DNA from 3 places in the Mammaliicoccus lentus genome. Region 2 is predicted to be linked to each of the others. Evidence: predicted binding sites of a transcription regulator. Region 2 holds the regulator's gene; each other region holds the start of a gene.
What was found. The regulator LexA, encoded in region 2, represses DNA repair genes until DNA is damaged. The targets are predictions, from matches to a motif close to CGAACATATGTTCG.
Positions count from the first base shown of each region.

Region 1: the regulator LexA is predicted to act here: its motif matches at 1,618-1,631, upstream of ACNMOQ_RS09600 (carbohydrate kinase).
Region 3: the regulator LexA is predicted to act here: its motif matches at 9,244-9,257, upstream of ACNMOQ_RS10735 (YolD-like family protein).

Region 1 is NZ_OX344834.1:1,919,267-1,930,608, reverse strand. It holds gene ACNMOQ_RS09610 (class I SAM-dependent rRNA methyltransferase) at 1-872, shown strand, start outside; gene ACNMOQ_RS09605 (DUF697 domain-containing protein) at 942-1,481, shown strand; gene ACNMOQ_RS09600 (carbohydrate kinase) at 1,645-2,736, shown strand; gene ACNMOQ_RS09595 (pseudouridine-5'-phosphate glycosidase) at 2,736-3,653, shown strand; gene ACNMOQ_RS09590 (phosphocarrier protein HPr) at 3,788-4,054, shown strand; gene ptsP (phosphoenolpyruvate--protein phosphotransferase) at 4,054-5,766, shown strand; gene ACNMOQ_RS09580 (metallophosphoesterase) at 5,835-6,596, opposite strand; gene ACNMOQ_RS09575 (glutaredoxin family protein) at 6,593-6,826, opposite strand; gene ACNMOQ_RS09570 (cytochrome ubiquinol oxidase subunit I) at 7,011-8,357, shown strand; gene ACNMOQ_RS09565 (cytochrome d ubiquinol oxidase subunit II) at 8,357-9,373, shown strand; gene ACNMOQ_RS09560 (potassium channel family protein) at 9,400-10,062, shown strand; gene ACNMOQ_RS09555 (IS256 family transposase) at 10,415-11,342, opposite strand, start outside.
Region 2 is NZ_OX344834.1:1,575,419-1,586,760, forward strand. It holds gene sbcC (exonuclease subunit SbcC) at 1-1,720, opposite strand, end outside; gene sbcD (exonuclease subunit SbcD) at 1,720-2,847, opposite strand; gene ACNMOQ_RS07785 (DUF2621 domain-containing protein) at 2,917-3,429, shown strand; gene ACNMOQ_RS07790 (CcdC family protein) at 3,448-3,921, opposite strand; gene ACNMOQ_RS07795 (cytochrome c biogenesis CcdA family protein) at 3,956-4,642, opposite strand; gene ACNMOQ_RS07800 (YneF family protein) at 4,825-5,055, opposite strand; gene tkt (transketolase) at 5,260-7,248, opposite strand; gene ACNMOQ_RS07810 (DUF896 domain-containing protein) at 7,332-7,568, opposite strand; gene sosA (DNA damage-induced cell division inhibitor SosA) at 7,648-7,878, opposite strand; gene lexA (transcriptional repressor LexA) at 8,022-8,642, shown strand; gene ACNMOQ_RS07825 (CAP domain-containing protein) at 8,961-9,977, opposite strand; gene guaC (GMP reductase) at 9,998-10,975, opposite strand; gene ACNMOQ_RS07835 (metal ABC transporter solute-binding protein, Zn/Mn family) at 11,067-11,342, opposite strand, start outside.
Region 3 is NZ_OX344834.1:2,160,003-2,171,344, forward strand. It holds gene ACNMOQ_RS10690 (MFS transporter) at 41-1,441, opposite strand; gene ACNMOQ_RS10695 (hypothetical protein) at 1,636-1,968, shown strand; gene ACNMOQ_RS10700 (nucleoside hydrolase) at 2,121-3,053, opposite strand; gene ACNMOQ_RS10705 (TrkH family potassium uptake protein) at 3,203-4,507, shown strand; gene ACNMOQ_RS10710 (IS110 family RNA-guided transposase) at 4,653-5,855, opposite strand; gene ACNMOQ_RS10715 (DUF4352 domain-containing protein) at 6,113-7,210, opposite strand; gene ACNMOQ_RS10720 (MBL fold metallo-hydrolase) at 7,349-8,044, opposite strand; gene ACNMOQ_RS10725 (NUDIX hydrolase) at 8,212-8,613, shown strand; gene ACNMOQ_RS10730 (GNAT family N-acetyltransferase) at 8,610-9,110, opposite strand; gene ACNMOQ_RS10735 (YolD-like family protein) at 9,293-9,712, shown strand; gene ACNMOQ_RS10740 (GNAT family N-acetyltransferase) at 9,800-10,300, opposite strand; gene ACNMOQ_RS10745 (GrpB family protein) at 10,314-10,826, opposite strand; gene ACNMOQ_RS10750 (IS110 family RNA-guided transposase) at 11,293-11,342, shown strand, end outside.

The DNA of each region.
Region 1 (11,342 bases), 340 kb from region 2:
GGTTATTTAATGCTGAAGGTGACGGAATTGGTGGATTAACAATTGATAACTACGATGGGCATTTGTTATTACAATGGTACTCAGTCGGTATTTATCGTTTGAAAGATAGAATTTTGCCAGCTATTCAAGAAGTTTTCGAATATAAATCTATCTTTGAAAAAAGGAGATTTAAAGGAATGGAAACATCTTCTGATTTCGTAGAAGGTGACGCGCCAGAATTTCCTTATGTAATTGAAGAGAATCATCTATTTTATAATGTGAATTTAGATGACGGACCAATGACTGGTATTTTCCTAGATCAAAAAGAAGTACGAAAAAAAATACGCGACCATTATAGCGAAGATAAAGATATACTGAACTTATTTAGTTACACTGGTGCATTTTCAGTTGCAGCAAGTGAAAATGCTAAAAGTACAACAAGTGTTGATTTGGCAAATCGAGCTAGAACATTAACTGAAGGAAACTTTGGATTAAACGCCATGGATTTAAATAATAACCATATATTTATTATGGATGTTTTTGATTACTTTAAATACGCTTTAAGACATGGTTTAAGCTATGATGTTATTGTCATTGATCCACCAAGTTTTGCTCGTAATAAGAAAAAGACTTTTAGTGTACAAAAAAACTATCCTGAACTAATTGAAGGTGCTGCTTCATTACTTAATGAAACAGGTACTTTAGTATTAAGTACAAATTCAAGTGCGTTTCCGCAAAAAGCATTTAAAAAAATGATAAATCAAACGTTGGATTCATTAGAGCTAGATTATACAATTTCCGATGTGATGGGGTTACCTAAAGACTTCAAAACGCACCCTCATTATAAACCAAGTAAGTACTTGAAAGTTGTTTTTGTACAGATAAATGGTTAAATTCTTCGAAAAAAGGGTATATTTTACTATTCATTAAATTAATAATGAACTGTGAGGAGAATGATTAAAATGGGAATTATAAACAAAATCACTTCAAAAGCTGGAAATAAAGCGTTAGGTATTGAAGAAATAAAAAAACGTTCTGAATTACCAACAACAGAAACTGAATTATTGGAACGAAGAAAAAGAGCTCAAGATCTCGTTCAAAAAAAATCATTAATGTCATCTGCCGCTAATGTTGTGCCGATACCTGGTTTAGGCGTAGGTATGGATATAAAATTAATGGGAGATATCATAGAAGATATTAATAAGATTTACGGATTGAGCCATAAGCAAGTCAATAAAATGCAAGATGATTTAAAACAAAAAGTTTTAACTTCAGCAGCTATGAAAGGTAGTCAATTCATAGGTCAAAAAGTAACGAATGCTATGGTTAAAGTATTTTTTAAATCGGTTGTAAAAAGAGAAGCTGCGAAGCAATCTAGATGGGTACCTCTTGTAGGACAAGCAGTAGCGGGTTCAATAAGTTACTATTTAATGAAAAAAATGGGCGAAGATCACATTAAAAAATGTGAGAAAGTCATAAATGATTTTTTACGTCCATCATAATTAATCCTGTGACTGTCAACAAGTCTTTAAGACGAGTTGGCAGTCTTTTTTTGTAAAATAAATTACATTTAAGTTAACGTTTGCATTATGAATGAAAACGGTTTATAATTCTAATTGTGAACTAAAGTTTGTAAAACAAACAAATGTTTGTGAGGTGAAAATTTTGAACGAGAATGAAAGATTAATTTTAAATTTAATCAAAGAAAACCCGTTTATTTCTCAACAAGAATTGTCAGAGAAAGTTGGCTTATCAAGGCCAGCAGTTGCAAATATCATTTCTGGCTTAGTTAAGAAGGAATATGTTCAAGGGAAAGCTTACGTCTTAAACGAACAAAATCCAATTGTTTGTATAGGTGGCGCTAACATTGATCGTAAATTCCATATTACTGAGCAATTAATTCAAGGTACTTCTAATCCTGTAACATCAGAAACGTCAATAGGTGGTGTTGCAAGAAACGTCGCTGAAAATCTAGGACGTATAGGTGAAGACGTATTGTTGTTAACAACTGCTGGAAATGATGCAGAATGGCAACATATTTCTGATTTGTCATCTCCATTTATGAATGTTGATTACGTTGAAAATATTTCGAGTGAAGCAACAGGTAGTTATACAGCTTTGTTAGATCAAAATGGCGACATGACTTTAGGTCTAGCTGATATGTCTGTATATGATAAAATCACACCTGAATTTATGATAAAAAACACATATTTGCTTAATAAAGCTAAATGTATGATTGTTGATTTAAATTGTCCGAGAGAAACATTAGAATTTCTATGTGCTTATGCTGAAAAGAAAGGTATCAAACTTATCATCATTGCTGTTTCAGGGCCGAAAATGAACCATTTACCACATAATTTACATGCAGTAGATTGGATTATTATGAATAAAGATGAAGTAGAAGCTTATGTTGGTAAAAAAGCAGAAACTGATGAACAGTTAAAATCTTATATTTCTGAAATTAGCAAACAAGGTGCAAAAAATATCATTGTCACTTCTGGTAAAGAACAAATCTTTTATGAAGGACAGGAAGGTATTTTAGAATTTAGTGTAACACCAGTTAAACAAGTAGTAGATGTAACTGGGGCAGGAGATGCATTTACATCAGCTTTGATTTACGGTTGGCTTAAGTCCTATGACATAGAACAAATTGTTAAACTTGCTAAAGCAAATGCAGCAAAAACTATTCAAACACCATTTACAGTTAGACAAGATTTACATGAGAAACAACTTATAAAAGACATGGAGGAATTATAATGGAAAACTATATTCAATTTTCAGAAGAAGTAGAACAAGCTAAAAAGGAAGGTAAAGCAATTATTGCTTTAGAATCTACAATTATTTCACACGGCATGCCTTATCCTCAAAACGTGGACATGGCTAAAAAGGTAGAACAAATTGTAAGAGATAACGGCGGTGTACCAGCAACAATCGCTATTATAGATGGCACTATTAAAGTCGGTTTAAATGATGAAGAATTAGAATTACTAGCAAGTGCTGATGACGTAGCAAAAGTATCAAGAAGAGACATTGCTGAAATACTTGCAACTAAGAGAATTGGTGCAACGACTGTTGCTTCAACTATGATTTGTGCACAATTAGCTGACATCCAATTCTTCGTAACAGGTGGTATTGGTGGGGTTCATAAAGGTGCTGAACAAACGATGGATATTTCAGCTGACTTAGATGAACTATCAAAAACGAAAGTAGCAGTAGTTTGTGCAGGTGCTAAATCTATCTTAGACTTAGATAAAACTTTAGAGTACTTAGAAACTAAAGGTGTACCTGTAGTTGGTTATCAAACAGATGAATTACCAGCATTCTTTACTCGTGAAAGTGGATTGAAATTAAACACGAGAATTGATGATGTAAAAACAATTGCTAAATTAGCTGAAGTTCAATGGGATTTAGGCTTAGATTCAGGCATTGTTATAGCAAATCCGGTACCAGAAGAAGATCAATTAGAACCATCATTTATTAATGGAATCATTGATAATGCAGTTAAAAAAGCAGAAGAACAAGGTATTCATGGTAAAGACTCAACGCCATTCTTATTAGGAGAAATTGTTAAACAATCTGAAGGTAAATCTTTAGAAACGAATATTAAACTGGTTTATCATAATGCAAAAATTGGTACACAAATTGCAGTTGAATATGCAAACTTGTCAGATTAATAATAAATGCACCAAAATGTTGCATACTTATGTAATTTGATTGAATTGTATCTATTTTTTTGATATTCTTTATTCGTATAGATAAAATTTGATTTTATACAAATTAAATAATGGCTTTAGAAGGAGACAATAAAATGGAACAAAAATCTTACGTAATTATTGACGAAACGGGTATTCATGCAAGACCAGCTACTATGTTAGTTCAAACTGCATCTAAATTTGATTCAGATGTTCAATTAGAATATAACGCTAAAAAAGTTAACTTAAAATCAATCATGGGTGTAATGAGCCTTGGTGTTGGTAAAGACGCTGAAATTACTATCTACGCTGAGGGTAGTGATGAGAAAGAAGCGATCGAAGCTATTACAGACGTATTATCTAAAGAAGGTTTAACAAAATAATGTCTGAAATATTAAAAGGTATAGCTGCATCTGATGGTGTAGCTATTAGTAAAGCTTATTTACTAGTTGAACCTGATTTATCATTTTCAAGTGAAAATATCAGCGATGTAGACGGCGAAGTTGAAAAGTTTAAAGCTGCTGTGAATCAATCAAAAGTTGAACTAACTCAAATTCGTAATAATGCTGAAAAGCAACTTGGTGCTGATAAAGCTGCAATTTTCGATGCACATTTATTAGTGTTAGAAGATCCAGAGTTATTAAATCCAATTGAAGAAAATATACGCAATAATAAAGTGAACGCTCCAACTGCATTACAAGAAGTATCTAATAATTTCATTAGTATTTTTGAAAATATGGATAATGAGTATATGAAAGAGCGCGCTGCAGATATACGAGACGTATCTAAACGTATATTAGCTCATATTTTAGGAGTAGAATTACCGAATCCTAGTATGATTAATGAAAGCGTTATTATTGTAGGGGAAGATTTAACACCATCTGATACAGCACAACTTAACAAAGAGTTTGTTAAAGGTTTTGCTACAAATATTGGTGGAAGAACTTCGCACTCTGCAATTATGAGTCGTTCTTTAGAAATACCTGCAGTAGTAGGTACAAAAGATATAACTGACCGTGTTAAACATGGTGATAGCTTAATCATTGACGGATTAACTGGAGACGTAATCATTGATCCTAGCGAAGATGAAGTTCTTGCTTATGAACAAAAGCAAAAAGACTTTTTTGCTGAAAAACAAGAGCTTGCTAAGCTAGTAAATGATGATTCAGTTTCTAAAGATGGTGTTCATGTTGAACTTGCTGCTAATATTGGAACACCGAATGATTTAGAAGGTGTTAAAAATAACGGTGCACAAGGTATCGGCTTATATCGTACTGAATTCTTATACATGGGAAGAGACAATATGCCTTCAGAAGATGAACAATTTGAAGCATATAGCAAAGTATTAAAAGAAATGGATGGCAAACGTGTTGTCGTACGTACTTTAGACATTGGTGGAGATAAAGAATTATCTTATTTAAACTTGCCTAAAGAAATGAATCCATTCTTAGGATACAGAGCTATTCGCCTATGTTTAGATCAAACAGATATCTTTAGAACACAATTAAGAGCATTATTACGTGCATCTGAATATGGAAAGTTAAACATCATGTTCCCAATGATTGCAACTATCCAAGAATTCAGAGATGCTAAAGCAATCTTACTTGAAGAGAAAGAAAAATTAGTTTCTGAAGGTGTTAAAGTTGATGATGATATCGAAGTAGGTATCATGGTAGAAATACCAGCAACTGCAGCATTAGCTGACATCTTTGCTAAAGAAGTAGATTTCTTTAGTATCGGAACTAATGATTTAATTCAATATACTATGGCTGCTGACCGTATGTCAGAACGCGTTTCGTATTTATACCAACCATATAACCCTGCAATTCTTCGCTTAATTAAGCAAGTAATTGAAGCTTCACATAAAGAAGGTAAATGGACTGGTATGTGTGGTGAAATGGCTGGCGATAACACAGCTGTTCCATTATTACTTGGATTAGGTCTAGATGAGTTCTCTATGAGCGCAACAAGTATCTTAAAAGCTAGAAAACAAATAAAAGAATTAGACCAAAAAGAAATGCAAGAATTAGCTAATAGAGCTATTAACTGTGCGACTTCTGAAGAAGTTGTAGAATTAGTTAATGAATTAGCATAAATTGAATTTAATTATATATATAAAGAGGGATTTCTTAATAATTAAGAAATCCCTCTTTTTTATAAAAATTATTTTCCTTTTAAATAAAATATAGCAATTTCAGGATTGCAAAATACTCTAATCGGTAACCTAGTCATACCAATCCCTTTATTAACATAAAGATATTGTCTATGTCTAATTTGATATAGACCTTGCTTGTATTTCTTACCAAGTGCAGGTGTATGCAACGCACCGAATACAGGAAGTCGTATTTGTCCACCATGGGTGTGGCCAGATAAAACGAGATTTATATTTGGGTTGAGTAATCGAACTTTATCAGGTTCATGCATTAAGCAAACTCTAAAATCAATATAATCATCTTTGTCATAAAATGAGTTACTAAAATTTGGTTGACCGAAACATAAATCATCAATGCCGTAAATAGAAAGATTGCCAGCACAGGTTTTGACTACTTGTGTTTCATTTAATAAAACATTAAACCCTGAAAGTTTCATTATTTTTATAACAGTACTGATACTATTGGAACCATAGTCATGGTTTCCTGGAACAAAAAATTTGCCATATTTTGATTTAAGGGTTATGAATAAAGGTATAACTAGATAAGGGTCAAATTTAATTTTGCCGATATCATCAAAGCAATCACCAGTTAAACATATGATATCAGGTTGCATATTATTAATTTTGATCACAAGTTGGTGTAATGATTCTAAGCCAGAGTAATAACCAATATGCAAATCTGTTATATGGACAATTTTTAAGTTAGATTTGAGTTCAGTGTAAAATGTGTGCTTGAGCGTTACTATATCAGAAGTAGGGAAATTTATTTTCATTGTGTTATACCTAGTGCTTTATTAAATGATTCAATATCTACTTGGTAGAATACTTTATCATCAATTAAAACAGTTGGAGTCGAAAAACTATCTAAGTCGATAAGTTCTGATTTGTATTTTGAGTTTTTAATATTTTTTTCTGTATAGTCAATTTCATTTTGATCAAAGTACTGTTTTACAAATTGACAAGGTGGGCATTGATCTTGTGTATAAATTATGACGTTTTTCATTGAATTCACCTCTACTTTATATAGTCATATTATAATGATTTGTTAGCTTATTCAACGGATTAGCATAATGATGACATGAATTTGTCATGATTTGTTAAAACTTTTAGATTTTATTAAGTAATAATTTGTTGTATAATGAATTTAAATTGTGATATAAATCACATACGTTGAATGGAGGAATATTATGGATGCAGTAGTTGTAAGTCGTTTACTAACTGCAATGACATTAGGTTTTCATATTATATTTGCAACGATAGGTGTAGGTATACCGCTAATGTTTGCTATCGCAGAATTCATAGGGATTAAGAAAAATAATCCTATGTATATTGCAATGGCTAAACGATGGTCAAAAGGTTACACAATAACTGTAGCAGTCGGTGTAGTTACGGGAACAATTATCGGGCTACAATTATCATTATTATGGCCATCATTTATGCAGTTAGGTGGACAAGTTATTGCCCTTCCATTATTTATGGAAACATTTGCATTTTTCTTTGAAGCAATTTTCTTAAGTATTTATTTGTACACTTGGGATAGATTTAAAGGAAGATGGACACACTTTTTAATTAACTTACCAGTTATTATAGGTGGGACATTCTCAGCGTTTTTCATTACATCAGTGAACTCTTTCATGAATACGCCTGGAGGATTTGATTTTATCAACGGTAAATTGATGAATATTGATCCAGTTGCAGCTATGTTTAACGCTTCATTTGGAGTACGTTCATTTCACGTTGTAGCAACAGCGTTTATGACTGCCGCATTTATTTTAGCAAGTATAGCAGCTTATAGACTTATTAAAAATAAATTCATCGATGATAGAGAATATCATAAAAAAGCACTTAAATTAACAATGATAGTTGGTTTGGTTGCGAGTTTATTATCAATGCTTGCAGGGGATTTATCAGCTAAATTTTTACATGATGAACAACCTGAAAAATTAGCAGCTATGGAATGGCACTTTGAAAGTGAATCCAAGGCCGATTTAGTATTATTTGGTTATGTAGATGAGAAGAGTCAAGAAGTTAAAGGCGCTATTAAAATTCCTGGTGCTTTAAGTTTCTTATCTGATAATAACTTTAATACAGAAGTGAAAGGTTTAAATGACTTTAAGAGTGATGAAACACCACCACTCATTATACATTACTTCTTTGACTTAATGGTATTCTTTGGAGTTTATTGTTTTGTTGTATCAGCACTGTTTGTTGTTTTAAAATGGACGAAAAAATGGTCGCAATTTAACAAACCATTATTATACTTAACTGTGCTAACTGGACCATTAGCAATGCTAGCGATTGAATGTGGATGGTTCTTAGCAGAAATGGGTAGACAACCATGGATTTTAAGGGGCTATTTAAAAGTGGCACAAGCTGCTACAAACGCTGATGGTTTAAGTCTAGTGTTTATTGCTTTTGCTATACTTTATTTAGTACTCGGTATTTCATCAAGTTATGTATTAATCAGAATGTTTAGTCACAGTAAAGCAACAGATGATGTAAATAAAGTTATAGAAAGAAGGGGTGAAGTATAATGGATTATCAACACATAGGTGTCACAGTACTTTGGCTCTTCTTATATGGCTACATTGTTATCGGTGCAATTGATTTCGGGGCAGGATTCTTTTCTTTCCATGCGAAATTAACTAAACAAGATCATATTATAAATGGATTGATCTCCAGATATTTAAACCCTGTTTGGGAAGTTACAAATGTATTCTTCGTATTCTTCTTTGTAGGAATCGTTGGATTCTTCCCAGATTCAGCTTACTACTTTGGTTCAACATTATTGATACCAGGAAGTATAGCTCTAATATTATTAACAATTCGTGGTAGTTTCTACGCATTTGAAAACTACGGACAAGATAGTAAATTATCATGGTTGTTCTTGTATGGTGCTACTGGTTTGCTTATTCCGGCATCATTATCGACAATTTTAACAATTGCTGAAGGTGGATATATTAAAGAAACATCAAGTGGTGTTCACTTAGAATGGATGACACTATTATTAAGTCCTTATGCTTGGGCAGTAGTGTTCTTAGCTATTATCTCAGTACTCTATATCTCATCAGGTTTCTTAACGTACTATGCTAATAAAGCTAAAGATACTGAAGCTTATCATTTATTAAGACAATGGTTCTTAATTTGGGCACTTCCAATGATTATTATTTGTCAGTTTGTTTTCTTATCATTAAGACAACATAATGAAAGACACTTTACCAATGCGATTGAAAATTATTGGTGGTTATTTGCTTTAAGTATGGTATTCTTCATTATTGCTGTAGTATTGATATATCTTAAAAAGGCGCATGGTTTTGCATTTACGATGATTCTGTTACAATTTGGAACAGCATTCTTTGGATATGGCTTAAGTAAATTACCTTATATACTTGAACCATATATTAATATTGATAAAGCTGTCGTAAATGAACAAATGGCGCTTATGTTAGTCATAGCATTTATTTTAGGTTTACTTTTACTAGTTCCATCGCTTATATTATTATTAAGATTGTTTATCTTTGATGCAGATTACGTTAAAGGTAAAAAATAATTTCAGGATAAGTATGGAGGCGTATCATGAGTAAAGAATATGTAGTAATTGGCTTAGGGCGTTTTGGTGGTAGTATTGTTAGAGAATTAAACGCGCTAGATATGGATGTAATGGCCATTGACTCAGATGAAGCTAGAGTGAATGAATTTAGTGATATTGCCACACATGCTGTTATAGCAGATACAACTGACGAAGCGGTTATGAAAAGTTTAGGTATACGTAACTTTGATCATGTCATTGTAGCGATAGGTGAGAATATACAGGCAAGTACTTTAACAACGTTAATTCTTAAAGAGTTGGGCGTAAAGAAAGTAACAGCTAAAGCTCAAAATGATTATCATGCGAAAATTTTGAATAAAATTGGTGCAGATACCGTAGTACATCCAGAAAGAGATATGGGTAGAAGAATTGCACATAACGTTGCAAGCGCATCTGTATTAGATTATTTAGAGTTATCGGATGAATATTCAATTGTTGAAATAAAAGCAGGAGAAAAGCTTGCAGGTAATTCTATACTGGAATTGGATGTCCGAGCTAATTACGGCATTAATATAATAGCTGTAAAAAGAGGTAAAGACATTATTGTAGCACCAGATCCAAATGAAAGTATTGAATTTAATGATATTTTAATTGTTATCGGACACGACAATGATTTAAATCGTTTTGAAAAGAAATTAGTAAATGAATAATACAAAATAAGGGAGTGGGACAGAAATCTCATTTTATTAAAAAGCTTTCGTAGTCCCACCCCGGCAAGGATGACTAGGTATGAAAAAAGCTTGTTATAAGCGCATTTTCATACCAGTCATCTACTGCCAATACAAAAAGAGAGTCTGGGACAATTATTTATGTCCCAGACTCTTATTTTTTAATTTTACCCTAAACACATATGATACATAGTCAAGTCCATATTTATGTGTAATATCTTTAGAAGTAATCAACCTTTGGTTTTTTAGAATGTATTAACAAAATAAATCTGTTTGATTTTTAGCAGATTCATTTTGTTAATCTCTACTTATTTTTCAAAAATAAGTAGTAAGTTTAAGGAATAAAAGGTCTTTTAGCATTATCTAGATTTTCTTGAATATCCATGAGTAATGCACCAATTAATCTAAAAGCTGAGTCTAGGTTAGGGAAAGTCTTAATGACTTTCTCTCTTTTTCTAAGCTGCATATTTATATTTTCAATAGAGTTAGTAGTTCGTATATTCTTATGGTGTTGTGCTGGAAATCTATAAAACTGTGTGGCATCTTCGAAGCCCTGATCTAATATATTTAAAGCTTCTGAATACTTAGGATTATTTTCATACTTAGTTACAAATTCATTTTTACTTTCAAGCGCATGTTGATATGTAGGAGCTTGAAAAATAGATTTAAGTAATGTTCTTGCCTCTTGTGAATTCTTTTTTGGAAATCTTTCAATGATGTTTTTAAGAAGATGAAATGTACAACGTTGCCAAGTTGAATCTATAAATTGTGATTTAATAGACTTAATAAGACCAGAATGTGCATCAGAAATAATGAGCTCAGGAGTTGTGAGGCCACGCATTCTTAAATCTTCAAAGAACTCAGACCAAGCCTGTTCAGATTCTTGATTAGAAATTTTAAAACCAATAATTTCACGTCTTTTAAGTTCATTTACTCCCATAGCTATATAAACGCCTTTAGAAACTATTTTATTATTCTCTCTAACTTTAATATGCATGGCATCAACAAATACATATCTGTACTGATGACTAGTAATAGGTCTACTCGACCACTTTTGAATATCGGGGTCAATATTTTTCATAACTTCTGAAATCGTAGATTTCGAAACAGATTTACCTGCCAGAGCCTCTACAATTTTCGTGATGTTTCTAGTTGAAACGCCATTAATATAAGCTTCTATCATCGCTAAAATCAGTGATTGATCAGAGCGAGAATATTGATCAAAAACTTCAGTTGTAAATTCGCCATCACGCGTTCTAGGT
Region 2 (11,342 bases):
TTAATTTCTTAAGCTGTGATTCTGTATTGTTTTGTCTTTCCTTATATACGACAATATCATTAGAAATTTTTTGATGCATTAGTTTAATTTCATGCTGTTCTTCTTTTTCTTTTCTTAATGAATCAAAATCTATATCACCGTTTAAGTTCTCTATGTTGGAACCACATATAGGACAAGCATCACCTTCATGCACATGCTTTTGAATTTTCAGTATTTCATCTTCTACTGTTAATACTTCAAATGCATCTGACTCTTTCATGCTTTGTTCAATATTCTTTTGTTGTTGTTCTAACTCACCTAGTTTTGATTTAATCTCTTTCTGAGTTGCAATAAGTGTTTCCTTTTCTTGAAATTGATTTTGTGTATTTTCTAATTGCTGTAATTCAAGTTTTAAAGATTCTTGCTGTTTTAATTTATTTTGTTCTGCTTCATCATCTGCATCTATATTTTTTAAAGATTCTTGCAATGTTGTAATCGAATTTGTCTTCTGAGTTATCTCTTCTTTTAACTTCTCTAGTTGTTTTTTCGCTTCAGGTAAATGTTCTCTACTATCATAATACTGTTCTATGCTTGTATAGATATGATTTGTCTTATTAATAAATGCTCTTTTCTTATTAATGTCCTCTTGGCTTTCGAGCTTTTCACTTAACTTGTTGTTATAAAATTCAAATTGACTGTGAACTTCTTGCTTTTCTGTTTTTAATTCTTCGTGTTGCTTCTCAGTTTCTTTCTTGTTAATTTGTTTCTCTTTTAATTGATTATACTGATGCGTAATATTTTGTACTGTTTTTAAATACCTTAATTGTTCTCTTAAGTTATTAATATGTTCAACTTGTTCGTTAAGCATATTTAACTCATGTTGTTTTTCTTGTAATGTATCAAAGTTTTGTTTAATGACCTTCTTATCTTCATATTTCTTTTCTAAATTTTTAACGATTGTTTCTTGTTCTTTTAATTCTTTCAACTGATAATCTAATTTTTCTTTACCTATTTCTTCATACTGTACTAATGCATTTTCCACTTTCTTATAGCGATGGCCTTCTATATCTTTTAGTTCTTTTAATGTTTCATGATCGAAGTCATGTAAATCTGATAAGCATTGAGAAATTTGCTGATAATGACTTTCTATTAAAGCAATTTCTTTCTTCATCTCTTCTCCTAATTGTTCTTGCAATGCTTCGAAACGATCACTATCAAATAATGTTCTTAAGATACTTCTCTTCTCTGTACTATTTGAAATTAAAAATTGCTTAAACTCCCCTTGAGGTAATATTAAAATTTGTCTAAATTGTTTAACGTTCATATGCAATATATCATTCAAATATTGATTACTTTCATTTATCGTACTCGTCTGTAAAGACCATTCGCCGTCTACTTCTTTATACACTTCCACAGTAGAATTTGTTGGATTCTTATTTCCTTCTTTTATATATTTAATTGTTCTAACCACTAAATATGATTCATTTTTAATTTTAAATTCAAATTGCACTTTACTCGGTAATTTAGGATCTGCAAAGTGACTTCTTAAATCCACTTTATCTCTTGATTGGGTCGATGTCTCTCCATACAAAGCATATACCATAGCATCAAATATCATCGTTTTCCCAGAACCTGTTTTACCACTTATTAAAAAGAGTTGAGATTTTGATAAATGGTTAAACTCTATCGTTTCATTAATAAACGGTCCAAAGTATTGCATGTTTAAAGTAAGGGGTCTCATTATTCATCAACTCCTTTATTGATTGCTTTTTCAAGTAATTGAACAACCTTTTCTTCTTTAATACCAGATAACTCCTCATCTGTTACATGACTATAAAATGACTTTATGATTTCTATATCACTTAAAGCATGAACATCTAATTGAATTTCATCTTCTTTCACTTCATAATCTTGTCTAGATATTTGTAATGTATTTGGATATATAGCACGTATCTTCATAAGTGGATCCGTTACATGATCCATATTCGTCAATTTAAAATGAAAATAGTCTTCCTGATTTTGAATTGTAATATTTTCATGTATAACATCTTCATAAGACGCTTGAACAACATGAAAAGAACGTTTAGGTGTTAGTGGTATAAAGTTTTGCTCAAAACTACTCTCGCTATATTCAAACAACCTATAGCCTTTAGCTTGGTTCTGTTCAGAGAATGAATATTGCATTAAAGAGCCTGAATAAAATATATAATCTGATTGAATCGCAAATGGATGATGCAAATGTCCTAGCATAACAGTATCAAAAGACTTAAAAGTTTGAGCGCTAACTGTTTCAATCGTCCCTATTGATAGTGGTCTTTCAGAATCACTTGATTCTCCTCCAGCTACGAATAAATGTCCTACGAGTATATTCGTTTTACTGTCATCCATCACTTCTTCCATATGTTTAACGATATAATCAGTAGCTTCTTGGTGTGTATGTATGTCTTTATTGCCAAATGCTTGCCTTATATCAGCAGGCGTGAAATACGGCATAACGTATATATGGATATCATTCATTTCTACTGGTTTAAACATGTCATGATAATCTGTCATAATCTTTAATCCTGACTTAGCAAACCATTTTTCACCGTAATTCAATCTTTCTTTCCCATCATGGTTACCACTTATAGCGATTATTGGCGTATTTAATTCTAAATTAATCTTAGATAACGCATCTTCCAACACGACCATTGCATCTTTACTTGGATAATGTAAATCATATAAATCCCCACTTATGATTACAACATCCGGTTTATGTTCTTTTACTGCTTCGTATAATTGTTCTAATACATATTTTTGGTCTTCTAATAATGACTGGCCGTTTATAGTTTTTCCTATATGCCAATCAGCTGTATGTAAAATTTTCATATTCTATCACCTTTCAAAATATTTGTTAGACAGGTTTATTTGCTTCATTTATACTAGTCATAAGGAGTGATTTCATTGAGTAACGTATTTATATTCTTTATTGTCTTATGGTGCATAGTTTTTATTTCGTTACTTGCTATTGGCGGATTCTTTATGTTTCGAAAATTCTTAAAGCGCATGCCTAAAGATGATGGCATGAGTGAACTCGATTGGCAAGATTACTATATCCACAAAGCCTTGCCTTTATGGAATGATGAAGCAAGATCATTATTAAACGAATTAGTGTCTCCAGTACCAGATCTTTTTAGAGACGTTGCTAAAGAGAAAATCGGTGGACGTGTATCTAAAATCGCGCTAGAAGAACATGCTACTTCGATTGAACTCGATCATATCATGAGGGGATATATCGTTGCTACACCTAAACGAGATCACAAATTTATGAAGAAAAAGCTAACAGAACTTAATATCGATTATACACCATATTTGCCATTGTTCGAATTAGCAGACGATGAAAAAAACAAGTTTTCTATATTTGATCATGCAGAAGAAATTTCAAATGCAAAAACAACGCACACTCAATAAATGAGTAGTGCGTTGTTTTTATTTTACAACACTTATTTGATTACGTAATTTCTTATATTTAAAGTACATAGATATTCTCCAAGGAACAATCATACTAAATGCCAATAAGAAAAACATACCAGCTAATTGGCCCGGATCGATTGAATCACTCAATACAAACTTACCTACAGTTCTTATAATCAATAAAGAAATAAGAATTACTGGAAATAATTTTGAACGTTTCATATATATTTCAGAACGTTTAATTTCAAAGTTGGACGTGAATATGAGAAATAATGAGAAGAAAAGACCTACAATGATCGATTCAATTATTTCAGCACCTGTTAGTCTGAAATAAGGCACTACGTACATAAGTGCTCCAGTAGCCATAAAAAATGGTGGTAATATAATCTTTCTAGTATTTGTTGGATAATTTTGTGCTTTCATTCTTACAACTATAACGGCTAAGCTCATTAAAGCTGCTATAAATACTGAAAAAAGCAAATACATGATTAAAACCCCTTTAAGTTCTAAATATCATTTGTGTTTATTCCAAACCCAAAGATTGGAAAAATATTGTTATGTCAGTTAATAAATCAAAGAACAATAAAATTCCCATAATTATCATAATTATACCACCAAACTTCATGATAGCAACATTGTACTTCCTAATTATTTGTAATTTTGTTATAAAGAAAGTTAATACGAAAAATGGAATGCTAAATCCAAGTACATACAGTAGCATATATAACATCGCTTGGGATGAATTTGTTGCTGCTAACGTTCCAATCGCAGCTATAATCGGCCCGTTACACGGCGTCCACCCAGCTGCAAAAGCCATACCAATTAAAAACGTACCAATAAAACCTGAAGGCTTTGCTTTAAAATTAATTTTTCTATCTTTCATTAAAAATTGTGGTTGGAATACACCTAAAATGATTAATCCAAACACAATAATGATGATTGCTCCTACTTGTCTTATTAATGTTTGATAATTTATAAACAAGCCAGATATGTATCCTATGCCCATACCTAAAATCATATAGATTAAACTAAACCCTAACAAAAAGATAATAGTATGTAATATTGCATTACGACTTAGCCCTTTATTTTTTAAATCATCGTAACTCATACCTGTAATGTATGACACAAAAGCAGGATATATAGGTAGAACGCAAGGAGAAACAAAACTTAATATACCTGCACCAAAAGCAACAAAAACTGTTAATTCCATTATATCCCCCCTCACTATTATTTCCATTTTATCAAATTTATGCGTCATTAAAACGATTTATTTTGAACAATAAGTGAAAAGTTATTAAAACTAAGGTTTAATTATACTAAGTTTAACAAATAAAAAGGGACCACATCACTTTCAAGAAGTGTCGCAATCCCTTTAACATCAATGTATATAAACTACTTGATTTTTTGATCCATGTTTTTGTTCATCATTGTCATCATTTGGTTTATTTTCTTTTGAGATGGTTTTTGACCCATTTGCATCATCATCATTCGTAACATTTCCTCATTGATAGGTGGATTCTTTTTCAAGTAATCCATCATATATTTACGCGCAAGGAAGAATCCTAGAGCAATCCCACCGATTAATGCCACGATGATTAATAGTATTGCTAACCATGTTGCCATTATTTCACCCACTTTCTGTATCCTCTAAAAGTTTACTAAATTAAAAAGATTTTATCAAGATGAAACTTAATGTTTCAAAATTAAAAAGGGAGCGGGACAGAAATCTCATTTTGCTAAAAAGATTTCACAGCCCACCCCGGCAAAGATGACTAGGAATAAAACAGTCCAAGACATTTATATATGTCTCGGACTGTTCAGTTTAAATTAGAAACTTAATACTGTGTTTAATACGTTTTCTTTAGTGAAACCGTATTTTTCAACTACTAAGTCTCCAGGCGCACTAGCACCGAATCTATCAATACTAATTACTTTACCTTCTATGCCAACATATTTGTGCCAACCTAATGATGATGCCATTTCGATTGCAACACGTTTTCTTAATGTTGGAGGTAAAACAGTAGCTTTATATTCAGGGTCTTGTTGATCAAATGCATGCCAGTTTGGTAATGATACAACTTGAACGCCTTTACCTTGAGCTTCAATATCTTTAGCTGCATCTACTGCTAGAGATACTTCAGAACCAGAAGCTAATAATAGATATTCAGGTTCTATTTCAGAACGGTAAACAATATATCCACCTTTACGAACGCCTTCTTCTACTTCAGCTTCTTTAACATCTAAAGCTGTTAAGTTTTGACGCGTTAATACTAATGCTGTAGGTGTTGATTTAGATTCTAAAGCAATTTTCCAAGCAACTCTTGTTTCATTTCCATCTGCTGGACGAATAACATTTAAGTTTGGAATAGCTCTTAAACCTGATAATTGTTCAACTGGTTCATGTGTAGGACCATCTTCCCCAACAGCAATTGAATCATGCGTAAATACAAATGTTGAAGGAACACCCATGATAGCTGATAGACGAAGTGCTGGTTTTAAGTAGTCACTGAATACGAAGAATGTCGCACCATAAGGTTTAACACCGCCATGCGCTGCCATACCATTTACTGCTGCTGCCATACCGAATTCACGAACACCAAACCAAATGTTACGTCCTTCTGGTGTTTCATCATTAAAGTCTGGCTCATCTTTAACGTTTGATTTGTTAGATGACGCTAAATCTGCTGAACCACCAAAGAATGCTGGTACAGATTTACTTAATGCTTGAATGATATCACCTGAATCAGCACGTGTAGCACTACTGTTTCCAGCTTCATATACAGGTAAGTCTTTAGCATAGTCTTCTGGAAGTTCATTAGAAATTGCTTGTTTGAATGCTTCGCCTAATTCTGGGTTAGCTTTAGCATACTCTTCAACTAATTCATTCCATTTTGTTTCATGCTCATTTGCACGAGTTAACATTGTATTGCTGAAAATATCATATACTTCTTGAGGTACGTTGAAACGTTTAGATGGATCTAAACCGTATGCTTTCAATGCCAATTCACGTTCTTCTTCACCAAGTGGCGCACCGTGAGCACCGTTTGTACCTGCTTTGTTAGGAGCTCCGTAACCGATTACAGTTTTTACTTCAATTAACGTAGGACCTTCTAATGATTTAGCCTCAGTTATAGCTTTATCAATAGCTTCTAAGTCATTACCGTCTTCAACTAAGATGTAACTCCAACCGTAAGATTCGAATCTATTTTTAACATTTTCTGAGAAAGCTTTATCTAAATCACCATCTAATGAAATATCGTTAGAGTCGTATAAAGTGATTAATTTATCAAGGTTTAAATGACCTGCTAATGAAGCTGCCTCGTGAGAGATACCCTCCATTAAGTCACCATCACTAGCTAAAACATATGTGTAGTGATCAACAACTTCATAATTATCTTGGTTGAATTTGCCTGCTAAGTGTTTTTCAGCCATAGCCATACCAACACTCATTGCAAATCCTTGTCCAAGAGGTCCAGTTGTAACTTCTACACCATCTGTATGATTAAACTCTGGGTGTCCAGGTGTTTTTGAATCCCATTGTCTAAAGTTTTTTACTTCTTCAAGTTCTAAGCTACCAGAAAGATGTAATAAACTATATAGTAACGCTGAACCGTGACCTGCAGATAATACAAAGCGGTCTCTATTAAAATAGTTTTTTGATTGTGGATTAAAGTTTAAATGCTTTGTCCATAAAGTATATGCCATTGGTGCAGCACCCATTGGTAATCCAGGATGTCCTGAGTTAGCTGCTTCGATAGCATCGATACTTAATGCACGGATTGAATCTACTGCTAGTTGATCTTTTTCATTAAACATATATTATAGTCTCCTTTATTCTGTTATCCATTATCATTATACATCATAATATTCGGAATATTAATTATTATTACTCATTTTAACTAATTTCTTATATTATTTTTCTTTTGGATTTCTTTTAATTTTTCAGGTGTTACATCTTTACCTTCTGGATCGATAACTTTTGTGCTTTCAATCGTATCTTTAAAGTTACCTCTAAAAGCTTGTAAATATTCTGCACGAAGTTTTGTTTGTTCTTTTGCTTCTTGTTCAGAAAGTCCACTTGTTTTCTTTTTATTTGCTAGCTCATTAATTCTTTCAATCTTTTCTTTACTTAACATTTTATCACCACTTTCCATTTAATTAAAAGATAACAAAAAAAACGAGCAAATCCAAATGGATTTGCTCATATTTTAACGATTAATCTATCGAACCTACCATAGCTTTAGATTTACTTATATGATTTGGTTCTGCATCTATATTATTTGGTTGTTGGTTATCTTGTTGTTTGATTTTGTGATCAGTCATTTCGTACGTCTGTTCTGTTGAATAAACAGCATTAGACTGAGCTAAGTATAAATATCCTATTAATAGAGTCATCAAGAACACTGCTAAATATACTAAAACTGTCTTCTTAATTGTTACTGTCATAACTACTTCCTCCTAGAACGTTTGTTTGTATTTTTATATTAACAGAACAACTGTTCGTAGTCAATGAAAATACGAACAAATGTTTGTTCGAAGGAAACGTATGTGCTATAATAAATTTAAATCAATATTAGGAGCGTGCGACTATGAAAGAATTAACTAAACGTCAATCTGAAATATATCAATTCATTAAACATATAGTACAAACAAAAGGTTACCCGCCTAGTGTTCGTGAAATTGGTTTAGCTGTCGGACTTGCTTCAAGTTCCACTGTACATGGCCATTTATCTAGATTAGAAGAAAAGGGATATATTAAACGTGACCCTACTAAACCTCGTGCAATCGAGATTACCGAGACTGTAGGAGAGAACATTAACCAAGAGAACACCATTCATGTTCCCGTCATAGGTAAAGTAACTGCTGGTATACCTATTACAGCAGTTGAGAACGTTGAAGAATATTTCCCGCTACCTGCTCACTTTACATCAACACATAATAGCAATATCTTTATATTAGATGTTATTGGAGACAGTATGATAGAAGCAGGTATTCTTGATGGAGATAAAGTAATCGTGCGAAGCCAAACAATTGCTGAGAATGGGGATATCATCGTCGCGATGACTGAAGATGATGAAGCTACCGTTAAACGCTTCTACAAAGAAGAATCACGTTATAGACTTCAACCTGAGAACAGTACAATGGAACCAATTTACTTAGACAATGTAAGTGTCTTAGGTAAAGTAGTAGGATTGTTTAGAGAAATGTAAAAAAGCTGTGATGCAAGTGCATCACAGCTTTTTTTATATCATATTCCCTTTATTTGATTATTTGAGCTTTTATTTTTATTATAAAAATCTTTTTATGAAACATCTTTTTTATTTAATAATTCTTTGACACGATCTAAAACGTCAATATCTTTATTATTTATTTCTTTATTTTCCATGTTAAACTTCCCCTTTATATGTTATTCCACCAATCAAATTATTAGAAACAACATGTGTAAAACATTTAAGGAAATATGAAATAATTTTTATATCGTTATTATATCAAAGTTGTTTAGACAATGCACTTTGCTTATCTATTTTCTACTGTTGAGTAATATAGTTTTCAGTCCAATAAGGCTGTAAATCTTCGCCAATATCGACACCTACTCCTAACTCTTTATAATCTTTATTTAAAATGTTCTTTCTGTGTCCCAATGAGTTCATTAGTCCATGATGGGCATAAACACTGCTTATTTGACCATATGCTAAGTTTTCACCTGCAGTTACATAATCAAAACCATCATTGTCTAATCTATCAAATGGAGATAAACCTTGTTTATTCGTATGATCAAAATAATCGTTATCCACCATATCTGTACTATGCTTACGAGCAGTATGACTTACATTTTCATTATAAGATAATGTCGGTAAATCAAATTGAACGCGCTCTGCATTGACTATATCAAAATTTTGAAGTTCTAATGCACGCTTATATTCATCTGAAGCAGTATGGTACTGATTTGTACGCTTATCTTCAGTTGACGAAGCTACTTGCATTATTCCTTTAATTTGATTGTCTTGATGCTTATCATAAAATATGGTCGTATAAATGTTATCAAATTTGAAAACATCATAATCAGGATCATTTTGAACTAACTTAACTTTATCTTTTTGAATCTCATCTAAAGGTTCACCGAGAATTGAACGAACTTTATTCTTTTTCATTTTACTCGTTATACCTTTTTGAGATGTTATTAAGTCTTGGTTTGTATATAATCCTGTTACTTTGTCATCATCATAACTGACCATTACAAATCCATTGTATTGGTCATGATATGCATGCCATTTCTCATTATATTCATTAACGGTTACCCGTTTTGGTTTGCCAAGTTTCTTTTCAACTTCGCTTTTCGTTTGATTGATTTGAATATTATTAATCGCAAATTCTTGTTCTTTCGGCGTCTTTAGTTCAACTTTCTTAGTAGTTTGTTCATCTTCAAGTCCTTGTTGAACATTCATCACTTTTTGTTGAATTTGTTTAGATAAATCTGATTCAGGGACTGGCTTGATTAAGGTTATAATCAATAACAATATGAATAAGTAAAATACTTTTTTCAAGTAGTCCACCTCGCCTATTTTTAGTCGCGGTCACCGTTGAATATTGAATTTCGTACAATCACATAGTCTACTTTAGTGATAGATTGTAAGTCTTTGCCACCTGCATACGAGATAGAACTTTGTAAATCTTGTTCGATTTCAATTAAAGTATCTTTTAATGATCCTTTATGCTCGACAAACATTTTTTTACCTTCTACGTTTTTACGCTCACCTTTTTGGAATTCTGAAGCACTTCCAAAGTATTCTTTGTATAATTTGCCTTCAAGTTCAACAGTTTCACCTGGAGATTCTTCGTGTGCAGCAAATAGTGAACCTACCATAACCATACTAGCACCAAATCTAATTGATTTTGCAATATCACCATTTGTTCTGATTCCACCATCAGCAATAATTGGTTTTCTTGCAGCTTTACTACAATGGTTAATAGCAGCTAATTGCCAGCCACCAGTTCCAAATCCAGTTTTAATTTTTGTTATACAGACTCTACCAGGCCCGATACCAACTTTAGTTGCATCTGCTCCAGCATTTTCTAGTTCACGAACACCTTCTGGCGTTCCAACATTACCAGCAATTACAAATGTTTCTGGAATATGTTGTTTAATGTGCTTAATCATTCTAATAACTTGCTCAGAGTGACCGTGTGCAATATCTATTGTCATATATTCAGGAATTAAATTTTCATTTGCTAATTCTTCTATAAAATCATACTCATCTTTTTTAACACCTACTGAGATAGATGCAAATAAGTTTTTACTTTGCATTTTTTTAATAAATGGAATACGTGCTTTTTCATCAAAGCGATGCATGATATAAAAATAATCATTACTAGCAAACCATTCAGCTAGTTCTTCATTCATCACTGTTTGCATATTAGCAGGTACAACTGGTAATTTAAATGTTTTCGGCCCAAATTTAACAGTAGTATCACATTCAGAGCGACTTTCTACTATACATTTGTTTGGTATTAATTGTACGTCTTCATAATCAAAAATTTTCATATCAATGACCTCTTTCAAAACTATTAATAATAATCCATTAGTTACTATACATGGTTAACATGAAAAAGTAAACGAAATAAGATTATATTTATTAATTATTAAGAGCTTTATCTAAATTCTTGATATTTTCTTCCATTAAAGATTGATATGTGATGTTTTTATCTTTTGCTTCTTCTTTAGTTAATACTTCTAAATTATGAAACTTAAGTGGTTTACTATCAGTATCTTTCTTTATAATATCTGTTACTTTAGAACTTACATTTTGTTCATATAATATATATGGAGATTTTGATTTATTAATCTCTTTTATGATATTTAGAAGTTCTTTTTGACTAGGTTCTTCATTATTCATTCCAGTTACACCTGT
Region 3 (11,342 bases), 580 kb from region 2:
TCCTGATTTTTATTTAATATATTATTTTAATGTGACATCATTAATTTTTTTCACTTTCTTCAGCATGCCACCATAATGCATCTTTCGGATTTTCAAAAACTTCATGTAAATCCTTTTTATTATCAACGTTTGGATAAGATCCACGAAGCGATTTATTTGATGTTGTTTTAAACATAAACACAAATACAAGTAGTCCTATAACGTTAATAACAGTTAAATAATATGACGGTGCAATTTTTTGACCAGTTGTTTCTACTAAAGTTGTTAAAATAAATGGTGTTAAACCACCAAATACCGCTGCACCTATATTATAAACGAGCGATAACGTTCTTAATCTTACTTTCGTATGGAATATACTTGGTAAGACTGAAGGCATAACTCCTTCAAATGTTGACATGAATAAAGCAATAATAAATAGACCGATAATAATCATTGGTATAGAAGGTATACTCATAAACCAGAATGCTACAACTGAGAATAAACTGAAACCTATTAAACCAAATAATATTGTGTTTTTATTACCTACTTTATCACTGTACCATCCAAAGAAGAATACTGCTGGTATCATTGCAGCCATTGTTACTGTACTTAATACACTACTCATCGTACCACCTAAATCAATCGTTCCATTTAGGAATGATGGCATGTACGACAATACCATGTAGTTTGCAACGTTTAAAAATGCTACACCAGTGAAACATACAATGATATCTCTCCAATATTTTTTGAAGATATCCTTATAAGAATATTCGAGTTCTTCTTGTTCTTCTAAAGTTGATTCGTATGCTGGGCTTTCGTCTAGATTGTTTCTTAAATAAACCCCTACAATACCTAATGGTGCCGCAATAATGAATGGAATTCTCCAACCCCATGCTGCCATTTGTTCATCACTTAGTAATGCATACATAATACCAACTAATGCCGCAGCTAAAATATTCCCTGATAATGTCCCTATTTCAAGGCCACTTCCTAATTTTCCTCTTGTCTTATCAGGAGATGTCTCCGCTATGTATGTCATCGCACCAGCATATTCTCCACCAGTTGAGAATGATTGAACCATTCTAACAATAAGCAATAAGATTGGTGCCCAAATCCCGATTTGATGTTGCGTTGGAAGTAACCCTAACACTAAAGTAGAACATGCCATTAAAATAATGGTTGATGACAGAACAACTTTACGACCATGTTTATCCCCTATGTGACTGAAGAATATTCCTCCAATCGGTCTTACTATAAAAGCAAAAGCAAAAACTGCAAAGGTTGATGCCAACTGTATTTCTTTTGGCATGTTCCCGAAGAAATTCGAACTAATGATAACCGCTAGTTGAGCGTAAAGACCAAAGTCAAACCACTCAATAGCGTTACCAATACCTGTTGCAAATACGGTTTTCTTCGTTTTACTCGCATCTACAACATTGACGTTGTCTTTCTTAAACTTCATTTTTAAATACACTCCCCATTTATCTCTATATAAACATATAACCTATTAAAAAATTTTTAATCAAAATTTTTGAAATTCAATTTAAAATATTTCTTAAAATATTTTCATACCAATAATTATAGAAGTACTAATAAATTTACTTTTTCTATATTTAGCTCTATATTGAAATAAAGATATTTTTTAGGAGGGAATACATGTCAGGGTTTTACTTTTTAGTAATTGTTACAATAATCAGTGCTATTGTGAGTTTAGGATTTTCTTTAAATGCAGTCGCTGATAGAAAACAAAATCAAAAATCTCAAACAAACGCACTTTATGCTTTATCACGAAGTTTAGTTTTATTTTTATTATCTATTATCGCCTTATTTACTGGTAGCGCTGCTTTTTTAACTGGTGTTGCGCTCGCTGTTGCTTTAACACATATCTTTGATGGGTTTATTGGGATAATTTTAAAAAATAATTTTAAAACTTACGGCCCATTCATTACAGGTTTTTTACACCTTGTAATTATCGCAATATTTGCATAATATACATACTAACAAACATACAGCTTCGACGCAAAATCGCTATAATTCTATCATTTAATTAAAAAGCCACTCTGTTGAATCCTCAACAGAGTGGCTTTTCCTATATAAATTCTCACAACTTTAATGTATATATTATTTGTTCTAGAATAAACTTATATTTTCTTTGCTAAGTCAGTCATATAATCAAAGAATGCATCTCTATTTACATCATTAATAATATTAACGTTTCTTCCTTCTTCACTCTTGAATGTTCTACCTTGGCTTGGTCCATGAGTAAGTACACCTAGTTTTTGTTGTTCTTTTTGTACAAGCTCTGGTTTACCAACATAAGCAGTTGTTAACACATCCCATAAGAAGTACGTTGAATTTGTAACGAAATGTGTAAGTGGTGGAACAAGCGCATAACATATCCCTAAGAAATCTACACCTTCATAGTTTCTTTCATTCGCCCACCTTTTACGAACATCTGGTGTAAGAGGTACTTGATTTGTACTTTCTAATGCTACCATATCTATTTTAATATCTGTATCAAATACAACTTTAACCGCTTCAGGATCCCAAAAAGCATTCCATTCAGCTGTTCCATCATGTTCTGGTTCTTCAACGTTACCTTTGTCTAAAAGCGTACCGCCCATCCAAACTAATCTTTCTATACGTTCTTCTATTTTAGGTTCAACTTTTAAACTTTTAGCTAAATCAGTAAGAGGACCTGTAAATAACATTGTTACTTTTTCTTTGCTATTCATTAATTTTTCAATAATATCTTCGTATGCTTCTTTTTCTGAAACTGTTGAATGAATATTCATTTCTTCATTTAAAATAGGCATAGCATCTACATAAAATGCATGCATTCTCCAATCTTTAGGAAATGGATTTTTCCCTCTTTCATTTGAAGGTGCAACATTTAATTTTTGATTTGAAAAACGATTGATAATTTTGCAAGAAGCGCTCGTAGCAGGCTCAACATAACAATCCGCTCCGATTGCACTAACGCCTATTAAATCTACATCTTCCATTTGTAATAATAAAAATAGCGAAATTAAGTCATCCACGCCACCGTCATGGTTAAAATATACTGTCTTCATTTATATACCCTTCTTTCATTCCCAATAGCACCATTATACATAATAATTAATTTTTATTATATCAATTATTTAAATTTACTTGTTTATGTATCACTAAAGATATATACTCTCATTATTAAATGTAAAATTTTAGGATATGAGATGAAAAGATGAAAATATTTATAAAACTAATCATTTTTTATTTAAGTTTATTTCTGAGCACTACACTTATTGGTTCATTATTGCTCTTTCTACCTATTACAGGCAGGAAAACTATTTCTTTTATTGATGCATTTTTTGTAACCACAAGTGCCTTTACAGTAACTGGTCTATCTACTGTAGATATACCTAGCCAATTCAATACGTTAGGGTATATTGTTATTTTACTACTTATTCAAATTGGTGGATTAGGTATCGTCGCAGTAGCTCTGTTTTCTTTGATTTTATTTAATAAAAAAATTTCATTCTTAAACAGAGAATTATTAATGATTACTTGGAATTTCGATGAATTCGGTGGAGTTATAAAAATCCTTAGAAACCTATTTATATATACAATCATTGTGGAAAGTGCAGGTTTCTTACTATTATCAATCAAATTTCTACCATTATTCGGATTAAAAAAAGGACTTTTCATATCACTTTTTACATCTATATCTGCGTTTAATAACGCTGGCATATCACTATTTTCTAATAACTTGATGTCTTTTTCATCAGATTTATATATTAATTTTGTCGTATCTTTTTTAATAATTTTAGGTGGTATAGGACCATTAGTTGTTTATGATATTGTCGTTAAAAAACGTTTTAACAAACTGCACCTACATACTAAAATCGTGATAACAGCTACTGCTTTTCTAATTTTATTTGGTACATTGTCTATATTTTTACTTGAATACCATCATGGTCTGTCTAAATTATCAATAAAAGATAAATTATTAACTTCATACTTCCAATCTGTTTCAACTCGTACTGCAGGTTTTAATACAATAGAATTAAATCATTTATTACCAGCTACATATGCAGTTATGATTTTCTTAATGTTTATCGGAGCAGCTCCAGTAAGTAGTGCTGGCGGTATTAAAGTAACTACATTTGTTTTAATATTAGTATTTCTTTGGCAAAATATTAGGAATTATGAGTATCCTTATATCTTTAAAAGAACAATTCAATTTCATCAAATATCAAAAGCTTTATCTATCGCATTACTCAGCTTTATTTTGGTAATAATCGTGAGTTTAACTATGAACCTATTTCAACCAGACATTGCATATCATAAGCAATTATTTGAAGTAACTTCTGCATTTGGAACAGTCGGTTTGTCTACTGGTATTACTTTTGACCTCAACACATGTTCGAAATCACTAATTATTATCGTCATGATTGTTGGTAAAATAGGCATTATTACATTATTAGCCCTTCTAACACAACGAGATACATCTAATTACCGATTTGCTGATGGCAAAGTACATCTATAAAAAATGAGTCTGGGACATAAATAATTGTCCCAGACTCTCTTCCTACGATTAGTCAAGTGCTTAAGTTTAAAATAGTCATCACTTAATAAGACCGTCCAATTTTATTTTTTTGAATAAGGTGTTAGACTATATGTGATTATACGATTTAATGTGGGGACATTTCGTAATCGTATAGTTTATGTTTCATTATTAAATAATGAAATGTTTTTAATAGTCGATTAATACATGCGACAACAGCAGTCTTATGAGATTTCTCATTAGGCTGCTTTCTTAATTTATAGTAATAATCTACAATATGATTATTATAACGATGTTGTCCACGAATAATATTCATTATTACCAAAAATAATAAGCGTCTCGCCTTTTTATTACCTCGTTTATTGATGGTATCTCTATAATGTGTCCCACCAGATTGATATCGTTTGATATCAATTCCTACAAAAGCATTTAACTGTTTATTTGATTTGAATCGAGATATATCTCCAAGCTCACCGATTATCATGGCTGCAGTTAGATCTCCAATTCCTGGTATAGAATAAATAATTTCAAAGCAGTCAAGTTCTTGAGCTAATTGAATCATTTCTTTATCTAATTGTGATAATTGTCCAATGGACTTTTTCAATTTTTGAATTAATAATTGTGCTTTTTTAACCAGGAACGAAGATGAATTGACGTTAGGGTAACTATCATTCGCTAATTTAAAAAGTGTTTCTCCATAACTTTCTGCTTTTCGTTGAGATAATCCTTTATCTGTAGATTTTAAAATTGTAGAAATGATACTTTCCATATCATTTTGTTGAACAAAATCAGGATGAGTAAATATTTCAGCGATATTTAAGGCAATCATTGAATAACGATTTTTAAATAGTTTTTCTAAGCCAGGAAATGTTTGATGAAGTATCTCAATAATTTCAACTTTCAATCGATTTTGTTCATTTTCGAATTCTAGATGAAATCGAGCACGCTCACGTAATTCAAAGTAAATATCATCATTTGTATTATTTAAACTATCGGAATCATTAAAAAAAGGTGCTATTTGGGCTAACTTATGTGCGTCTGATTGATCTGTTTTCCAAGACCTTAAAGAGCTTGTTTTGAACTTTGCTTCTAAAGGATTCAACTCAATATAATTAATTTGGTTAACTCGACAGAACCGAACCATAGCTCTTGAATATATACCTGTGGATTCAAAAATTAATTTGGGCTGATTTACACGATTCAAATAATTTAATAAATAATTATAACCATTTTTGTTATTTTGAATAGTAAATTCCTTTTGGAATTTTTCATCAATATAGTGTGCAATCACACTATCTCTTTTACTAATATCAATGCCTAAGTAATCGATAAATAAAACCTCCTTAATAAATTTGAGAAGTTGTAACTTTACTGAACCTTTCTCATTTCACTTTCCTATACACGGTTTCGAGAACCCAACATACTACAATCGAATTTCAAAAGGCGAGAGTAAAGCTGACTAGTTTTTTTTACGGATTTCAAACCCAAGAGATCGCACAGTCTACTCCTCTCTATAACTATAAAAAATAGCTATGAAAAAATCTATCGTCATAGATTTCTTCATAGCTAATCTTAGTATGTTTTTTATTATTCATCTTCGTTAGATTTTGAGTCAGCTTTATCTTCGTTACTTGAGTTGTCTTTAGCTTTTTGTTCGGCATCCTCTTGAGCTTTTTTATCTGCTTCTTCTTGTGCTTGTTCCTCTTCTTTACGCTGTTGCTCTTCAGCTTTTTTATCTGCCTCTTCTTGAGCCTTTTTCTCTTCTTCTTCTTTAGCTTTCTCTTCTTCTTTTTGTTTTAGTTCTTCTTCACGTTTTTTATCCGCTTCAGCTTGTTTTTCTTCTTCTTGTGCTTTTTTATCTGCCTCTTCTTGTCTCTTCTTCTCTTGTTCTTCTAATTTTTTCTGTTGATCATTATTTTGGACCGCATTATTATTATATTGTTCTTCTGATGATGGTATTTGTTCAGTTGGTACTTCTTCTGTTGCTGGCGGTTGATTACTTTCAGTTTCTTTTACTTCTGAATTTTTAATATTCCAGTCTGCTTTATAAGTCTTATCTTCTGGCTTAAAGTTCATTTCTACTTTATAATTATCCGCTTCTGGTACATCATAATATAAATAACTATTTTCTGTGTCACCTTTTTTTAACTGATGTTGGAATCCAGGTGTATTTTCATTCATACCAAAGAATTGATTTTGACTTTCACCATCAATCGTGAGATCAAAAGCAGAATTATCCACTAGAATTTGCTTTTTATCTACATTTTTAAATTTATAATATACTTTTAATACTTTACCATTCTCAGGGTAGTAATATTGATCTTCAGGTTGAACAAACTCTGCCTTAACAACAGTAATTTCAAGTCCGTTCACTCTAATTTTATCTCCTAATTCCAAACCCTTCAGACCTTTTTCAGGCGTGTCTTCGAGCTTTTTAGTCTCAGTCTTTTTATCTTTCGTTTGTTGCTCGCCAAATAACTGGTCTACAGAATAACTACTACTTTTCGGCAGCGTTAAAAAAATCGAAACAAAACAAATTAACCCTACGAAAAATAGTGTTACAGTGCTTATTAACACTCCAACAAACTTACTTTTGTTCGCAATTTTTACAATAGTCGTCACCAACATCGTGACAAATGCTATAGATATTAAAATCCATACAAACGTAAAAATTAAACTGTTCATTTTTTCTCTCCTTATCGTATCTTTTATTTATCTTATAATAGCACGGATTATCTAAATAAAAATAATAAAACAAACTTTATTTCCTTTTTATAATCATTCCCTAAAATTTGAAATTTAAAATTAATTCACTAAACTTATTTACTCTTTCTCTTTTACTAACAAACCACCATGGTAACAAAAATATTTTGAAGCATTTAAATCAACAACTTTTTTTAATGAATGTTTTGCTTCTTTTAAATTCATGCTATAGTCCGGGTTTGCTACTATAAGCTCCTCACCTTCTTTTACTGCGGCATCACCTGTTATCACGCTATCTTCTGACTGTATGTATAAAGAAATGTGTCCACTTGTATGACCAGGGGTTTGCACAATCTCGACCTCTTCTTCTAGTATGATTGCACCATCTGTAACTTCTATATCAACTTCCACATGATCTAAAGATTCAAGTAGTTCAATGAACTGTGTACCTTTCTCTTTATCGTATTCAGGCATGCTTTTTAATAATTCTTCCGCTTGAGTAAGTCTTTCAGATTTTTCACTACCGTTTATATACTTTGCTTCTATGAAACTACTTATTACTTTTACGTGTTGGTATTTATCCTTAAAGGCTTTAAGAGCCCCTATATGGTCGTCATCATAATGAGTAATAATGATATTTTGTAAATTATTCATATCATAACCTAAGTTTTGAACAGATTCTTCTATCTTCGGTAAGAAACCGGGATACCCAGTATCAACAAGTGTTAAAGCCTCTTCTAACACGATGAGCGTTGGATATATAGCATGCTCATGCCCTTCATAATTAAACTTTATTTCTAATTCTTCTATTTGAATAGTCATAATAGAGCTCCTTTATTTTCTAACGGTCTTTTTCGAAATTGTTAATTATTATGATTCTCATTACAATTGCTACTATATAAAATGATATATATAATATTATTTTAAAGGAAACAAATTACATTAGAAAGGTTTTTGGCTTTTTAATTTTTAGGAGGGTTAGCATGATACCTAAACATATCGTTTCAGCTGCATGTATTGTATTAAACGACGAACAGGAAATATTACTAATTAAAGGACCTAAACGTGGTTGGGAGATGCCTGGTGGTCAAGTCGAAATCGGTGAACCTTTGCATGAAGCAGCTATACGCGAAGTAAAAGAAGAATCTGGCGCTCACATTGAAATCACCAGATTCTGTGGTATTTTCCAAAACACTACTGACGGTATTGTCAACACATTATTTTTAGCACACTACATAGGTGGCGAGTTATGTACGAGTGACGAAAGTTTAGAAGTAGGCTTCTTTACATATGATGAAGCAATGGAAATGGTTACGTGGAAAAATTTCAAAGAAAGAATCTCTTTAAGTCTGAATGAAAAAGAACCATTTCTTGTTACGTTCTAGTATTCATCTTTCAAGATACTATATACTAGTGTATCTCTATAACCATCTTTAAGTTTAATATTTTGTCTCAATATCGCTTCATGTCTCATTTTTAATTTTTGAAGTACGATTTCTGAAGCGGTATTATTTATGTCTGTTGAAGCCCATATTCTATTCAGTTTCAACACTTTGAAACCATACTTCACAATAGTTCTAGCTACATCTGTTGCAATACCATTACTCCAATATTCTGGATGGATAGTGAATTCAATTTCTCCACTATTATTCTTCTTATCACTTATTAATTGGATAGCACCTATAACATTATCCGTATCCGCATCTACTATTACATTGTACATCCAATCTTCATCTCTATTTAATAACGTTTGTACAAATTCTTCAGTCTCTTCATATGTTAACGGATCCCAAGTTTGATATTTCGCCACTTCAGGTAGTGAAGTATACGCGTGAATATCATCTAAATCCGATTCTTTTAAATCTCTTAAATAGTAATCCATCCTAATCCTCCTAATATTTCTATGCTTTATGACTAAACGATTGGGATTATCTTAACATAATTACATATCTATATAAACTAATTCCTATATATTTACTCAACTTTTATTGAAAGAAGATTTCACTTTACAAAACAGAACATATGTTCGTATAATAAAAGTATAATGTTTTTGGAGATGATAATGTGGTAAAAATAATTAATCCAGATATGCCTGAAGAATTTCAAAATGAGACAGATTACAGAAATATTCCAAGAGAATATTTAAATCCGAGAATTCCTCAAGGAAGAGGAATGATTAAATGGGCGCCATTTGCGACAATGCCACAGCAATTCGAAGAAATCTCACAATATATTAAAGATCAAACAAAGATAGAAAAACCTACACTTGATGAATCCGCGCTAGCTGATTTAAACCATGTATTAGCGGAAAAAATTTTCTATAATCCAAATTGCGAAATTAAATATTGGCACAATGGCTATATTAAACAAGTGAAATGTGAAATACATAAATTCAACTCCGAAATTAATATGCTACAAGTTATTAATCAAGAAAATAAACAAGTCATGTACTTAGATATGGACTGTATATTAGGAATAGAATAATGAAAAAGAATCGCCTGTAGATACCAGCGATTCTTTTTTGTCGTTTTTAGGTTTTTACGGTTCGATAATTTTGTTTTATCGAACCATCTATAAATAAAATCGCATCATATCTTCATCATAATATTGCTTTCCATCATAAATAGCCATCGGTTCAGTTGCAAATCTTTCAAAACCTAATTTTTTATAAAATTGAATCGCTCTATCATTCATAGATAAAACTGTTAAATCAATCACTTTTAATCTTTCTATACTAGATGCTTCTTTTATAAGTTCTTTCACTACGCTTTCAGAAACACCACTCCCCCTATCATTTTCTTTACAATACATAGCGACTATGTTCCCTTTATGTTGTAGCTTTTTAACGCCTTCTCTATAAAATGTTGCAACACATACAAGTTCATCATTTCTAAATCCACCATATGTAAATTTAGAATCAGTACTTTCTAAACGTTGTTCAAATCTACTAAAAGGATATTCAACCTCATCTTCATACAAAGAAGCAAAAGCTTGGGCATCAGTTTGCAAAGCTAATAATCTAAGCTCCCTAAATTCAATGGCATCAGTTTTATTTAATTTACGAATTTTCAATATAAATCGCCTCCTATTTCAGATTGTCAAACCACATCAAAGCTTCTTTTTCAATATTTCTCACGTAATCTTTTTTAGCTTTACTGTATTCTCGTGTGTCATGGTATTTACTTGCTAACATTTCTTTGTAGTGGCTATATTCTTGGGCAACCTTTTCATTTACTCTCAAATAATCTCTAAAAATGATATGTCTTTCTATTTCTTTATTTCCTTGTTCATATATATGTATATGATGGGTTCTGTTTTCTCCGCCTTTTCTTAATAGTCTTCTGCCACTAATACCCCATTCTCCCGCTACTTCGTAACCTAAGTTTATAAATAATGAGTTAAACTGATCGACCTTTTGAATATCACGTACTATAACCATCATATCGATAACTGGTTTAGCTTTCATCCCTTCAATAGAAGTACTTCCAAAATGCTCAAACTGAATAATTAAATCTCCTAAAATTCCCTCTAAATTTTTACACTCATTTTGATAAAGACTTTTCCAACTTTCTTTATATGAACTTAACCTAATCTTCAAATGATCACCCCTTATTTAATAAATAACATAAAATAAGTTCTTTAGTTCTATTTGGTCAACTTAAATTATCTAGTAACTTGTTTATTTCAATAAACTTTGAATTTTTAATAGACAAATTCGTTTCTTCATATGTTTCACGTTTCACTACTTCTTTCGAAGATATTTTTATACATTATGAATCTATTTCCACCAATATTACCATTATGTACAAAAAAACATACTAAGATTAGCTATGAAGAAATCTATGACGATAGATTTTTTCATAGCTATTTTTTATAGTTATAGAGAGGAGTAGACTGTGCGATCTCTTGGGTTTGAAATCCGTAAAAAAAACTAGTCAGCTTTACTCTCGCCTTTTGAAATTCGATTGTAGTATGTTGGGTTCTTGAAACCGTGTATAGGAAAGTGAAATGAGAAAGGTTCAGTAAAGTTACAACTTCTCAAATTTATTAAGGAGGTTTTATTTATCGATTACTTAGGCATTGATATTAGTAAAAGAGATAGTGTGATTGCACA